DNA from 2 places in the Mesorhizobium sp. M3A.F.Ca.ET.080.04.2.1 genome. Region 1 is predicted to be linked to the other one. Evidence: riboswitches for the same ligand, from Rfam matches in the RefSeq annotation. Region 1 holds a riboswitch; the other holds the start of a gene.

Region 1 (4,933 bases):
AGGCGGCGAGACCGTAGATCGTATCATTGGCCTCGCGCACCACCTCATCGGGATTCTCAAAACGGATGATCGGCGCGAGCGGCCCGAAAGTCTCTTCCTGCGCGAGCAGCATTTCACTGGTGATGCCCGTCAGCACGGTCGGCTCGAAAAAGGTACCGCCGTGAGCTGCCGGGCTTCCGCCGCAGCGGATCGCTCCGCCCTTCCCGATCGCGTCGGCAATATGAGCCTCGATCTTGAGGAGCGCGTGGGTGTCGATCAACGGTCCGATGGCGACACCCGGTTTGAAGCCGTCGCCAACCGAGAGCGAGCGAACCCGTGCGGCAAATTTCTCGGCGAATTCGTCATGCACGCCGGATTGCACATAGAGCCGGTTGGCGGACACGCAGGTCTGCCCGGCATTTCGAAACTTTGCCTGGATCGCACCATCGACGGCAGCATCGACATCGGCGTCGTCGAAGACGATGAACGGCGCGTTCCCGCCGAGTTCGAGGCTGACTTTCTTGACCTGATCCGAGCACTGGCGCATGAGCAGCCGCCCGACTTCGGTCGAACCGGTGAAACTGATCTTGCGCACTTTCGGATTGGCGCAGAGCTCACGCCCGACCGCGGCACCTTCCGAGGCATAGATCAAATTTACGACACCCTCGGGGAAGCCTGCCTCCGCCGCCAGCGCGAACATCGCGCCGGCGACGAGCGGGGTTTGCTCGGCCGGTTTCAGGATGATCGCGCATCCGGCCGCGAGTGCCGGTGAAATCTTGCGGGCCACCATCGAAGCGGGAAAGTTCCAGGGCGTAATGGTGCCAACGACGCCAATCGGCTGCTTGATGACCAGCATGCGCCGATCTGTCGAAGGCGCGGAAATCGTCTCGCCGTAGATCCGATTGGCTTCTTCCGCGTACCATTGCAGGTAAGCGGCGGCATGTGAGACTTCCGATATTGCTTCAGGCAGCGGCTTGCCCATTTCGGCGGTCAGGATTGCAGCCAGGTCATCGGTGTGATCGAGGATCAGCTGGTGCCAGCGCCACAATGTGTCGCTACGATCCCGGGCCGTCAAAGCTGCCCATTTGGCTTGCGCGACATAGGCCCTGTCGATTGCAGCCTTCGTTTGCTCCGCGCCCATATCGGGGAGTTCGGCGAGCAATTCGCTAGTCGAGGGATTGAAGACCTGGAAGACGCTTCCATCCCACCGATCGCCTTGGCGTGCCAAGCGATCCAGCGCGGCAAACCGCTCCGGTTGTTTGAGATGGCGAAGCAGAGAACTGTTTATGCCCGGCACAGAAGAGCTCCTCAGGATAAGGCGACATCTCGTCTTAGAAACATCGCGGAAAGCAGCGTAGCTGCAGCGTGACACTCGGCATTTGTCCAGCGCATCGTTTTTTGCCCAATCTGGGCAACAATGCCTTCGGATTTCAATCCAACCTTGATGCAGGCAGCCGATTGTCGAACAGGACCGCCGTCACAAGAGTTGACAGAGCGACTTCGCATCGTCCAACCTAGACGCCTCACCAGGGGAGTCCCGGCAAGGGGCTGAGATACTGCTAATAGCGCGCAGTGACCCGTTGAACCTGATCCAGTTCATACTGGCGTAGGGACGGTGCGAGGTTTCGCGGGTCGGAAATCCGGCTTCGGTATTCGGGCAGTGCCCGCATCCTGCGCGAAGCGTCACTTCCTCCTCATCGCGTGGACTGGGTCTCCGTTGCACTCGAGCAAGGAGGCTCACTCATGAATGCCCACACCCCGACCGTCACCGTCGGCGAATTGCCCGCTTCGAAGAAGGTCCACAAGCCTGGCCAGCTTCACCCCGATCTGCGGGTGCCGATGCGCGAGATCTCGGTCCACCCGAGCGCCGGCGAGCCGCCGGTCACGGTCTATGACTCGTCCGGTCCCTACACTGATGCGGCGGTCAAAACCGATATCGAGCGCGGCTTGCCGCGGTTGCGCGAGACATGGGTCGAGGCACGCGGCGACGTCGAGCGCTACGAGGGCCGCACGATCAAGCCCGAGGACAACGGCTTCGTCTCGGCCGATCGGCTGACGCCGGAGTTCCCGGTGCACAACAGGCCGTTCCGCGCCGTCGGCGGCCGCGCCGTCACCCAGCTCGCCTATGCGCGCGCCGGCATGATTACGCCTGAGATGGAGTTCGTCGCCATCCGCGAGAACCTCGGCCGGGAGCAGTTGCGTTCGAAACTTCGCCGCGACGGCGAGAGCTTCGGCGCCGCGATCCCGGATTTCGTCACGCCGGAATTCGTGCGCGACGAGGTGGCGCGCGGACGCGCCATCATCCCGTCCAACATCAACCATCCCGAAAGCGAGCCGATGATCATCGGCCGCAATTTCCTGGTCAAGATCAACGCCAATATCGGCAACTCCGCCGTCACCTCGTCGATGGCCGAGGAGGTCGAGAAGATGGTGTGGGCGATCCGCTGGGGCGCCGATACGGTGATGGACCTCTCGACCGGGCGCAACATCCACAACATCCGCGACTGGATCGTGCGCAACTCGCCGGTGCCGATCGGCACGGTGCCGATCTATCAGGCGCTGGAGAAAGTCGGCGGGGTCGCCGAGGAACTGACCTGGGAGGTGTTCCGCGACACCCTCATCGAGCAGGCCGAGCAGGGCGTGGACTATTTCACGATCCATGCCGGCGTGCGCCTGCCCTATATCCCGCTGACCGTCGACCGCGTCACCGGCATCGTATCGCGCGGCGGCTCGATCATGGCCAAGTGGTGCCTGCATCACCACCAGGAGAGTTTTCTCTACGAGCATTTCGAGGAGATCTGCGACATCGCCAGGGCCTATGACGTGGCGTTCTCGCTCGGCGACGGTCTTCGCCCCGGCTCGATCGCCGACGCCAACGACGCGGCCCAATTCGCCGAACTGGAAACGCTGGGAGAACTCACCAAGATCGCCTGGGCCAAGGACTGCCAAGTGATGATCGAGGGCCCCGGCCACGTGCCCATGCACAAGATCAAGGAGAACATGGACAAGCAGCTCGCGGTCTGCGGCGAGGCGCCGTTCTACACGCTTGGACCGCTCACCACCGACATCGCGCCCGGCTATGATCACATCACATCGGGCATCGGCGCTGCGATGATCGGCTGGTTCGGAACGGCGATGCTCTGCTACGTCACGCCGAAGGAGCATCTCGGCCTGCCGGACCGCGACGACGTCAAGACAGGCGTCATCACCTACAAGATCGCCGCCCATGCCGCGGATCTGGCCAAGGGCCATCCGGCCGCCAAGATCAGGGACGACGCGCTGTCGCGGGCGCGTTTCGAGTTCCGGTGGGAGGACCAGTTCAACCTGTCGCTCGATCCCGAGACGGCGCGCGCCTTCCATGACGAAACCCTGCCCAAGGAGGCGCACAAGGTGGCGCATTTCTGCTCGATGTGCGGCCCCAAATTCTGCTCGATGCGGATTTCGCACGACATCCGCGCGGAAGCGCAGAAGGAAGGGCTTGCGGCCATGGCGGCGAAGTACCGGGACGGCGGCGATCTCTACATACCGCTCGACAACGCATCGGAGAGCACCGGCCGGCCATGAAGGTGCTCATTCGCGGCGCAGGCGTTGCCGGGTTGACGCTCGCGCACGAGCTGGCAACGCGCGGCGCCGAGGTGACCGTCACCGAGAAGCGCATGGAGATCGCCGGCAACGCCTCCTGGCAGGCCGGCGGCATGCTCGCGCCTTGGTGCGAGCGCGAGAGCGCCGAAGAGGCGGTGCTGACGCTCGGGCGCCGCGCCGCCGACTGGTGGAACGCGGCCTTGCCCGGCCATGTCTCGCGCCGCGGCACGCTGGTGCTGGCTCCTGCCCGCGACGCTCGTGAGTTGGACCGGTTCGGGCGCCGCACGTCCGGTTTCAGGCAGCTCGGCGCCGGTGAGATCGCGGCTCTCGAACCGGCCCTCCAAGGCCGGTTCGGACGTGGGTTGTACTTCGCTCAGGAAGCGCATCTCGACCCGCGCAAGGCGATGCTTTCCCTCAGCGACAAGCTGCGCGGGATGGGCGTGCGCCTGGAGTTCGGCCGCGGCCTGGCGCCTGCATCTTCGGAAATCGAGGTAGACTGCGCCGGCATCGCCGACAGGCGACCGGAGCTGCGTGGCGTGCGCGGCGAGATGCTGATGCTGCGAACGGACGAGGTCTCGCTGGCCCGCCCGGTGCGGCTGCTGCATCCGCGCATCCCCGTCTATGTCGTGCCGCGCGAGCAGAACCTGTTCATGGTCGGCGCGACGATGATCGAGTGCGATGCCGATGGCCCGGTCACTGTGCGCTCGACCATGGAGCTGCTCAGCGCCGCCTATGCGCTGCATCCCGCCTTCGGCGAGGCCGAACTGGTCGAGACAGGCGTCGGCGTGCGTCCTGCATTCGCCGACAACCTGCCGCGCGTCGAGCGCGACGGGGGGCACATTCGCATCAACGGCCTCTACCGCCACGGCTTCCTGCTCGCGCCGGCCATGGCGCGACAGGCAGCCGACCTCATCCTGGGAAATCCGGCAGCAAAGGAGTTTGCCCTTGAAGCTCATCGTTAACGGCCAAACCCATGAAGTCGCGGCCGAAACGCTTGCCGCGCTGCTCAGCGAACTTGACTTCCAGGGCAGCTGGCTCGCCACCGCGAGGAACGGCGATGTCGTGCCTGCCAGGGAACGCGACCGCTGCCGTCTCAGCGATGGCGATCGCATCGAAATCCTCTCGCCGATGAAGGGGGGCTGATCCAATGCTCGACCTCTATGGACATAAATTCTCGTCCCGCCTTCTGCTTGGCACCGCGCTCTACCCCTCGCCTGCCATCATGGCCGAGGCGATCAAGGCGTCCGCCACGGAGATCGTCACCGTGTCGCTCCGCCGCGAAACATCGGGCGGCAAAGCCGGCGGCCAGTTCTGGTCGCTGGTCCAGTCGCTGGGGGTTCGCGTCCTGCCCAACACCGCCGGCTGCCATTCG
Region 2 (4,933 bases), 2.4 Mb from region 1:
TCCGCACGCGTTTCTGGGCGGAGCCCGGCGACACGTTGTCCGGGCTTGCAGCCAAGGCTGGCGACATGGCGCTTGAGGTGGCCGGCATCGAGCGCAAGGAGATGGGCCTGCTGCTGCTGGCGACTTCGACACCGGATCATCTCTTACCGCCCAGCGCGCCACTGGTGGCGCACAGGCTCGGCCTTGAAAGGGCCGGCGGGGGCGACCTCGCCGGCGCCTGCGCGGGGTTCATCTACGCCATGACCTTCGCCGACGGCTTCGTGCGCCTGCACAACAAGCCGGCCATCGTGATCGCCGCCAACATCTTGAGCCGTCGGATCAATCCGGACGAGCGCGCCAGCGCCGTGCTGTTCGCCGACGCCGCCGGTGCGGTGGTGCTCGCCCCGTCAGGCGATCCCAGCCACGGCATACTCGGTTCTTCCTTTGCCTCGGATGGGTCCGCTTACGGCCTGATCCACATCCCGGCCGGCGGCAGCAACAGGCCGTTCGCCGACGAGATCGGCGTCGTCGAAACCCGCATGACCATCGCCAACGGCCGCGACGTCTTCGCCAAGGCGGTGGAGATGATGAGAACTTGCTCGCTCGAGGCGCTGGCGGCGGCGGGTGTCTCGGTGCCGGACGTCGCCCGCTTCGTGCCGCACCAGGCGAATGCCCGCATCTTCAACGCCGTCGGCAAGTCGCTCGGTATCGCGGACGAGCGCATGGTCAAGACCATCGCCGACTATGGCAACTCGTCGGCCGCAACGATCCCCCTGTCGCTGTCGGTCGCCCACAGCGCCAACCCTCTTCGGCCGGGCGAGAAGCTGCTGCTGACGGCGGCCGGCGCGGGGCTTATCGGCGGGGCACTGGTGGTTGGCGCTTAGCTTTGGACTGGAGCTAGAGTCCACCCATACAGAGATACTTCATCTCGAGGTACTCCTCCAAGCCGTGTCGCGAGCCTTCGCGACCGATCCCCGATTGCTTCATGCCGCCAAAGGGAGCGGCTTCCGATGACATCCGGCCGGTGTTGATGCCGATCATGCCGTATTCGAGCGCCTCGGCCACATGCCAGACGCGTTTGAGATTGGAGGCATAGAAATAGGCGGCGAGGCCGTATATCGTATCATTGGCCTCGCGCACCACCTGATCGGGGTCCTCGAAACGGATGATCGGCGCGAGCGGCCCGAAGGTCTCTTCCTGGGCGAGCAGCATTTCACTGGTGATGCCCGTCAGAACCGTCGGCTCGAAAAAAGTGCCGCCGTGACCCGCCCGGCTTCCGCCGCAGCAGATCGCTCCGCCCTTCCCGATCGCGTCGGCAATATGAGCCTCGATCTTGAGGAGCGCATGGGTGTCGATCAACGGTCCGATGGCGACACCCGGTCTGAAGCCGTCGCCAACCGAGAGCGAGCGAACCCGTGCGGCAAATTTCTCGGCGAATTCGTCGTGCACGCCCGATTGCACATAGAGCCGATTGGCGGAAACGCAGGTCTGCCCGGCATTGCGAAACTTTGCCTGGATCGCGCCATCGACGGCAGCATCGACATCGGCATCATCAAAGACGATGAACGGCGCGTTCCCGCCCAGTTCGAGGCTGACTTTCTTAACCTGATCCGAGCACTGGCGCATCAGCAGCCGCCCGACTTCAGTCGAGCCCGTGAAGCTGATCTTGCGCACTTTTGGATTGGTGCAGAGTTCGCGCCCGACCGCTGCACCTTCCGAGGCATAGATCAAATTCACGACGCCGTCGGGGAAACCCGCCTCCGCCGCCAGCGCGAACATCGCGCCGGCGACGAGCGGGGTCTGCTCAGCCGGTTTCAGCACGATCGCGCAACCGGCTGCCAGCGCCGGTGAAATCTTGCGGGCCACCATCGAAGCAGGAAAATTCCAGGGCGTAATGGTGCCGACGACGCCGATCGGCTGCTTGATCACCAGCATGCGCCGATCCGTCGAAGGAGCAGAAATCGTCTCGCCGTAGATGCGATTGGCTTCTTCCGCATACCACTGCAAGTAGGCGGCGGCGTGCGAGACTTCCGATACTGCCTCGGGCAGCGGCTTACCCATCTCGGCGGTCAGGATCGCAGCGAGATCATCGGTGTGATCAAGAATCAGTTGGTGCCAGCGCCACAATGTGTCGCTGCGGTCCCGGGCGGTGAGAGCTGCCCATCTGGCTTGCGCGACATAGGCCCTGTCGATCGCGGCCTTCGTTTGCTCGACGCCCATATCGGGAAGCTCGGCAAGCAATTCGCCGGTCGAGGGGTTGAAGACCTTGAACGCGCTCCGATCCCCCTGCTCTCCCCCGGATGCCATGCGATCCAGTGTCGCGAACAGGCCCGGTTGTTTGAGATGGCGAAGCAGCGAACTCTTTATGCCCGACACGGAAAAGCTCCTTAGGATATCGCTGGACGCAACATAGCCGCAGCGCGACACCCGGCATTTATCCCAGCGTCACCATTTTTGTCGAACCTGGCCGGCAGCCGATTGTCGAAACAGGACGCACTTGAGTTGACAGGGCAGCGTCGCATCGTCCAACCTGCGCACCTCACCAGGGGAGTCCCGGCAAGGGGCTGAGATACTGCTATCGCGCGCAGTGACCCGTTGAACCTGATCCAGTTCATACTGGCGTAGGGACGGTGCGAGGCTTCGCGGGTCGGCAATCCGGCTTCGGCATTCGGGCAATGCCCGCATCCTAAGCGAAGCGTCACTTCCTCCTCATCGCGTGAACTGGGTCTCCGTTGCACTCGAGCAAGGAGGCTCACTCATGAATGCCCACACTCCGACCGTCACCGTCGGCGAACTGCCCGCTTCCAAGAAGGTCCACAAACCGGGCCAGCTTCATCCGGAACTGCGGGTGCCGATGCGCGAAATCTCGGTCCACCCAAGCGCCGGCGAGCCGCCGGTCACGGTCTACGACTCGTCCGGTGCCTATACCGATGCCTCGGTGAAAACCGATATCGAGCGCGGCTTGCCGCGGTTGCGCGAGACATGGGTCGAGGCACGCGGCGACGTCGAGCGCTACGAGGGCCGCACGATCAAGCCCGAGGACAACGGCTTCGTCTCGGCCGATCGGCTGACGCCGGAGTTCCCGGTGCACAACAGGCCGTTGCGCGCGGCCGGCGGCCGCGCCGTCACCCAGCTCGCCTATGCGCGCGCCGGCATGATTACGCCTGAGATGGAGTTCGTCGCCATCCGCGAGAACCTCGGCCGGGAGCAGTTGCGTTCGAAACTTCGCCGCGACGGCGAGAGCTTCGGCGCCGCGATCCCGGATTTCGTCACGCCGGAATTCGTGCGCGACGAGGTGGCGCGCGGACGCGCCATCATCCCGTCCAACATCAACCATCCCGAAAGCGAGCCGATGATCATCGGCCGCAATTTCCTGGTCAAGATCAACGCCAATATCGGCAACTCCGCCGTCACCTCGTCGATGGCCGAGGAGGTCGAGAAGATGGTGTGGGCGATCCGCTGGGGCGCCGACACGGTGATGGACCTCTCGACCGGGCGCAACATCCACAACATCCGCGACTGGATCGTGCGCAACTCGCCGGTGCCGATCGGCACGGTGCCGATCTATCAGGCGCTGGAGAAAGTCGGCGGGGTCGCCGAGGAACTGACCTGGGAGGTGTTCCGCGACACCCTCATCGAGCAGGCCGAGCAGGGCGTGGACTATTTCACGATCCATGCCGGCGTGCGCCTGCCCTATATCCCGCTGACCGTCGACCGCGTCACCGGCATCGTATCGCGCGGCGGCTCGATCATGGCCAAGTGGTGCCTGCATCACCACCAGGAGAGTTTTCTCTACGAGCATTTCGAGGAGATCTGCGACATCGCCAGGGCCTATGACGTGGCGTTCTCGCTCGGCGACGGTCTTCGCCCCGGCTCGATCGCCGACGCCAACGACGCGGCCCAATTCGCCGAACTGGAAACGCTGGGAGAACTCACCAAGATCGCCTGGGCCAAGGACTGCCAAGTGATGATCGAGGGCCCCGGCCACGTGCCCATGCACAAGATCAAGGAGAACATGGACAAGCAGCTCGCGGTCTGCGGCGAGGCGCCGTTCTACACGCTTGGACCGCTCACCACCGACATCGCGCCCGGCTATGATCACATCACATCGGGCATCGGCGCTGCGATGATCGGCTGGTTCGGAACGGCGATGCTCTGCTACGTCACGCCGAAGGAGCATCTCGGCCTGCCGGACCGCGACGACGTCAAGACAGGCGTCATCACCTACAAGATCGCCGCCCATGCCGCGGATCTGGCCAAGGGCCATCCGGCCGCCAAGATCAGGGACGACGCGCTGTCGCGGGCGCGTTTCGAGTTCCGGTGGGAGGACCAGTTCAACCTGTCGCTCGATCCCGAGACGGCGCGCGCCTTCCATGACGAAACCCTGCCCAAGGAGGCGCACAAGGTGGCGCATTTCTGCTCGATGTGCGGCCCCAAATTCTGCTCGATGCGGATTTCGCACGACATCCGCGCGGAAGCGCAGAAGGAAGGGCTTGCGGCCATGGCGGCGAAGTACCGGGACGGCGGCGATCTCTACATACCGCTCGACAACGCATCGGAGAGCACCGGCCGGCCATGAAGGTGCTCATTCGCGGCGCAGGCGTTGCCGGGTTGACGCTCGCGCACGAGCTGGCAACGCGCGGCGCCGAGGTGACCGTCACCGAGAAGCGCATGGAGATCGCCGGCAACGCCTCCTGGCAGGCAGGCGGCATGCTCGCGCCTTGGTGCGAGCGCGAGAGCGCCGAAGAGGCGGTGCTGACGCTCGGGCGCCGCGCCGCCGACTGGTGGAACGCGGCCTTGCCCGGCCATGTCTCGCGCCGCGGCACGCTGGTGCTGGCTCCTGCCCGCGACGCTCGTGAGTTGGACCGGTTCGGGCGCCGCACGTCCGGTTTCAGGCAGCTCGGCGCCGGTGAGATCGCGGCTCTCGAACCGGCCCTCCAAGGCCGGTTCGGAC

The links. Region 1 has a riboswitch for thiamine pyrophosphate ahead of thiC (phosphomethylpyrimidine synthase ThiC). Riboswitches for the same ligand answer to the same signal wherever they lie in the genome.
Region 2: another riboswitch for thiamine pyrophosphate. It lies ahead of thiC (phosphomethylpyrimidine synthase ThiC); the one in region 1 lies ahead of thiC (phosphomethylpyrimidine synthase ThiC).

The regions. Positions count from the first base shown of each region.
Region 1 is NZ_CP034451.1:164,557-169,489, forward strand. Features, by position in the region: gene EJ074_RS00775 (NAD-dependent succinate-semialdehyde dehydrogenase) at 1-1,276, opposite strand, end outside; TPP riboswitch at 1,498-1,610, shown strand; gene thiC (phosphomethylpyrimidine synthase ThiC) at 1,723-3,543, shown strand; gene thiO (glycine oxidase ThiO) at 3,540-4,523, shown strand; gene thiS (sulfur carrier protein ThiS) at 4,507-4,704, shown strand; gene EJ074_RS00795 (thiazole synthase) at 4,709-4,933, shown strand, end outside.
Region 2 is NZ_CP034451.1:2,524,018-2,528,950, forward strand. Features, by position in the region: gene EJ074_RS12125 (beta-ketoacyl-ACP synthase III) at 1-863, shown strand, start outside; gene EJ074_RS12130 (NAD-dependent succinate-semialdehyde dehydrogenase) at 877-2,286, opposite strand; TPP riboswitch at 2,514-2,625, shown strand; gene thiC (phosphomethylpyrimidine synthase ThiC) at 2,738-4,558, shown strand; gene thiO (glycine oxidase ThiO) at 4,555-4,933, shown strand, end outside.